Regions from separate parts of the Corynebacterium sp. CCM 9204 genome, predicted to be linked through region 1. Evidence: riboswitches for the same ligand, from Rfam matches in the RefSeq annotation. Region 1 holds a riboswitch; the other holds the start of a gene.
The links. Region 1 has a riboswitch for thiamine pyrophosphate ahead of QWU43_RS05160 (ECF transporter S component). Riboswitches for the same ligand answer to the same signal wherever they lie in the genome.
Positions count from the first base shown of each region.

Region 1 (2,468 bases):
CCGGTTTCACCCCGGTAACGGAGATTGTGGAAACCTGTTCCGATCCGCAGGTCGGTTCATTCATCGGCACTGTCAACCAGCCGGTGTCGTTCGGTGGGTAGATCTTCAGTTGCCGGGCACGTTCGGTGGGTTCGCAGATATCACGGCCGTAGGCGTAGGGCTGACTGAAGCTCACGGAGAAGACCGCTGAACCACCGGTATAGAGCAGCGCAGGGGATCCTTCCGCCCCGCTTTCCCTGTCAGATGCCGCTCCCACTTGGCTGCCGGTCGCATCGATGAGCGATACTCCAGGGTATCCGGATAGTGTGCAAGGATCACCGATGTTGGTCAGCCGGATGACGTGGAAGGTGTGTCCGGCCCCGGCGCTGGTTGAATCAATTGTTGCTGTGAGTCGATCCGCGGAGCAGATAGGGGAGACATCGGGTAATTCGGGGGAGGAAGGGGCTGATCCACTGGTCGTTATGTGGTCAGTACCGGTGTCTCCCATGAGCGACACCTTGGATGCGTTCTGCCCTATACATCCGGTAATCAAGGTTGATCCCACTGCGAGGGCAGCGGCCGTGATGATCAGACTCCGATCGTTGTGAATCCGGAGCGTGCGCAGTCGGTGACTGGTGTTACCGCCGGGACTGCTGTGGCTTTTCATTCCTTAAGGTTAGCCTGTGCAGGCGGTGGTGGCATTCTTCGGGCTGGGCATGCGCCGCCGGATAGCATATTCACTGCCGATGTTGGGGTCATGCTCTCGGGTGGGGTGATCGGGGGGAATAATCGCCACCTTACTGCGAACATGGCTGCAGTGGGCATCCTCGCGTTGGTTGATAGCGGTCTGTATCATTGGTCCGGTCCCACGGGTGCCCGAGCGTGAATCGGGCTGAGACGTCGGTTGACCGCGCGGTGCACACCGCGTGGCGTATCGGTGACCGTAACAACCTGATCCGGGTAATGCCGGCGCTAGGGAGAAGAGGAAAAATAATGAGCACATCTGTGCCTGAATCCCGTACACCGATCACGGTCACCGCACCGTCGAGGAAGGCTTGGCGGGTGATTGACATCATTGCGCTCGCCGTCCTCGGTGTCGCCGCAGGTTTTGTGTTTTGGGTTTACAACGGGCCGGGGTACGCACTCTACGAGGCAGTCGACGCAGTGACCCCCGGACTCGGTGGTCTTGCAGTCGGCCCCTGGCTGTTCGCTGGGGTTCTGGGAGGCCTCGTGATTCGCAAACCGGGTGCCGCACTACTCTGTGAAGTTATCGCGGCCTCGGTGTCTGCTGGGCTCGGGAACCAATGGGGGATCAGTACTCTCTACTCCGGTATCGCACAGGGCATTGGTGCCGAGATCATTCTTGCGATCTTCCTTTACCACCGTTTTGGCCCGGTCATCGCGGCACTCGCCGGTGCAGGTGCAGGTGCAGGTGCGTGGATTCTCGAGGGCTTCCTCTCCGGTAACTTTGCCAAATCCACCGAGTTCCAGGTCACCTACCTAGTCACGCTCCTGATCTCTGGTGCTGTCATCGCCGGTGTTTTCTCCTGGCTGCTCGTTCGGGCACTTGCGGCGACCGGTGCACTCGACCGTTTCGCTGCTGGGCGTGAACGTCAGCGGCAGGTCTAGAACGTGGTGCCGGAGTCGTATCACGGTGATCGACCTCGGGGAGCTACAGTCCGAGCCGTCGGTTTCGGTTGGCGGCATGCTGGTCGACTCCGCCCCACTATCTCGGATCTTGATCTTGACATTGAACCTGGGCAGCGGGTTCTCCTGCTCGGTGAATCCGGATCCGGAAAATCCACCCTACTCGCTGCGATCGCTGGTGTCCTTGGTGGTGATGACGAAGGTGACCGGACAGGTTCGTTGCTCGTTGAGGGACGTCCTCCCGAACAAGCTCGGGGTGTTGTTGGCATGGTCCTCCAGGACCCAGACTCCCAGGTCATCTCATCACGTGTGGGTGACGACGTCGCTTTCGGCTGTGAGAACCTCGGGGTCGAGCGTTCCGAGATCTGGCGTCGCGTCGGCCGTGCACTGGAAATGGTCGGCTTGGATCTTCCACTCGATCACCCCACGGCCAAACTATCGGGTGGTCAGAAACAACGGCTCGCCCTCGCGGGTGTCATCGCTATGGGGGCGCGCCTGATTCTCCTGGATGAACCGACCGCCAACCTTGATCCGGACGGCGTCGCCGAGGTTCGTGACGCCGTCGACAGGGTCGTGCGGGAAACCGGGGCTACCCTGATTGTTGTCGAACACCGGGTGGAGATCTGGTCCCCGATCATTGATTACGCGCTGGTTCTTGGGGGCGCTGACCGGGGACTAGTCGCGGCTGGTCCACTTGACGAGGTCATCGCGTCCGAGGGCCTCCGGTTGGCGGAGGAAGGGGTCTGGATCCCCGGTATCCCCCTCGATCTTCCTCCGGTACGATCTCACGCTCCAGGAACGGATGCCGATCCCGCCCTGGAAGCCAGGGAACTCACCGTCGG
Region 1 covers NZ_JAUERX010000002.1:216,711-219,178, forward strand. Annotated here, with positions in the region: gene QWU43_RS05155 (DUF4232 domain-containing protein) at 1-646, opposite strand, end outside; TPP riboswitch at 838-975, shown strand; gene QWU43_RS05160 (ECF transporter S component) at 973-1,608, shown strand; gene QWU43_RS05165 (ABC transporter ATP-binding protein) at 1,615-2,468, shown strand, end outside.

Region 2 (2,468 bases), on a different contig from region 1:
CTCACCCAGCGTGCGCAGCTCGGCGAGCTGTGCCTCATCGTTCGCGTCAGCGATGGAACCGGGGCGTAGTCCGTCGCCGAGGGAGAAGGTGACGTCGTATTTCGCGAGGATGTCGCACAGCTCCACGAAGTGCGTGTACAGGAAGGATTCTTCGTGCCGGTTGAGGCACCAGGCCGCCATGATCGAACCACCACGGCTGACGATGCCGGTGACCCGGTTCGCGGCCAGCGGGACGTAGCGGAGCAGCACACCGGCGTGAACGGTCATGTAGTCCACGCCTTGCTCACACTGCTCGATCACGGTGTCCCGGTAGATCTCCCACGTCAGCTTCGTGGGATCACCCTTGACCTTCTCCAGGGCCTCGTAGATCGGGACGGTACCGACCGGCACGGGGGAGTTGCGCAAGATCCACTCGCGGGTCTCGTGGATGTCCCGCCCGGTGGACAGATCCATGATGGTGTCCGCGCCCCAGCGGGTCGCCCACACCATCTTTTCCACCTCTTCCGCGATGGACGAGGTCACGGCGGAGTTTCCCATGTTGGCGTTGACTTTCACCGCGAACTTCTTGCCGATGATCATCGGTTCGATCTCCGGGTGGTTGTGGTTCGCGCAGATCACCGCGCGACCTGCCGCGACCTCCTCGCGAACGGTCTCGGGGTCGAAGCCCTCGCGGTGGGCGATGAACGCCATCTCCGGGGTGACGATCCCGGCACGGGCCCACGCCAACTGGGTCCGCACCTTCAGCTCCGGGTGCTCATCAGAAGCAGGGACCGCATCGGGGTGCGGCCACGAGTCACGGATCTTTGCCAGCCCTTCCTTCAGATTCAGCTCCGGATCGGTGTGGGTGTAAATACCGGAGGTGTCGTACACGTCGAAATGGTCACCGTTGGTCAGGTTGATGCGTCGGGCGGGAACCCGCAGGGTGGTGCCCTGGAAGTCGACCTCGTTGTAGATCTTCTCGCTCCGGTAAATCGGCCCTGTGGTGACCTGCCCCTCGGTTGGAGGTGCGGTTTTCGGGTTTACTCTGGGCGTGCGTGAGCGCATGACTGTATTTCCTCTCCCTACGCCGGCATTACCCGGACAGGTTCGAAACGGTCGGCACCCCCGGTGATTCAGGTGCCCTCTCAGCGTGGTTGGGGCCACGCTCCCGTGGTTGACAGGTTGTGCGCACGAGTCTAACAAGCGTCAGGTGACATGGATCGGGTGTCGGGGACTGTGTCCCCCTGAGCGGGGTGGCCTTGTGTCCACCCTGCAGTCCGTTTTCGGGAAAGTCAGGGGTTGTCCGTCACGGGAGTCCACGCCTGCTCCTTCTGTGGCATGCCGAAGTAGCTGGCCATGCCGATGAACCCCGCCATGGAGGCACTGTTCATGCACGCCATTCTGTCCGCGTTCTCTTGCGCGGGGTCACCGTTTCCGATGGTCGCCCACGTCGGGGCGTCGGGAACTGGAGCACCGAACACGGATCCTGTCGTTATCAGCGTGGTGGAGGGACCGTCGCCGCCCGCAGATTCACTGACGATAATTTCCACCGGCCCACCGGGAACAACGAGCTGACGCGTGTCCGGGTCCCAGAGTGCGAGGGCACTGTCTGGGATGGTGATGTCGACATCGACGGTTTCACCCGGTGCTATCTCGACCCTGCTGTAGCCGACGAGTTCGCGGATTCCGTCGCGTACCGCATATGCCTGGACAACGGTGGTGCCGTGGCGGTTCCCGGTGTTGGTGACTGTCGCGGTGACGGAATTTGGTCCGGTCGCGTGGACATCGTCCGTGGTAAAGGTGGTGTAACTCAGACCGTGGCCAAACCACCAGCGTGGTGTGATGGACTGCTGCTGATAGCCCCGGTACCCGACGCCGGTTCCCTCAGTGAACACACCTGAACCGAATGAGCTGGTGGTGGGCATCTGATCCTGGGACAGTGGCCAGGTCACCGGGAGGTGACCGGAGGGGTTGACGTCACCGAAGATGATGTCTGCGAGTGCATCGCCGTACTCCTGTCCGGGGTAGAACGCTGCGAGTACCGCCGGGATATTATCCCCGTATCCGTTGATGTCGACGGGTCCTCCCGTGTTGGTCACGAGGACGACTCGTTTGTTGGCCTCTAACGCGGTGCGGATGATGTTGCGCTGGTGCAATCCGAACCGGAAATCGGTGTTGTCGACGGATTCGGTGATGTGCCGGTGCATGACGACGATCACGAGGTCGGAGTTTGCGGCGAGTTTCCGTACGGTGGGCAGGTAGTTGCCGTCGGTGTAGTGCACCTCGGTGCTGGTGCCCAGGGCACGGGAGTAGAGCCCCTCGAAGGGAGTGACGATGTCGTCGGCGATGACGTGGCCGGAGCCACCTCCTGACCCGAGTGCGTCCCGACCCGCACCGGAGCCGATGAGCCCGATGGTGTGGACGGAGTCGTCGACGGGGAGCACGGGGTGTTCGCCTGAGTTCGTGAGAACGGTGTCATTGCGTAGCAG
Region 2 covers NZ_JAUERX010000005.1:50,065-52,532, reverse strand. Annotated here, with positions in the region: gene thiC (phosphomethylpyrimidine synthase ThiC) at 1-1,044, opposite strand, end outside; TPP riboswitch at 1,042-1,162, opposite strand; gene QWU43_RS10180 (beta-glucosidase) at 1,272-2,468, opposite strand, start outside.
Region 2: linked by a shared signal. The riboswitch ahead of thiC (phosphomethylpyrimidine synthase ThiC) and the one ahead of QWU43_RS05160 (ECF transporter S component) in region 1 are both predicted to bind thiamine pyrophosphate.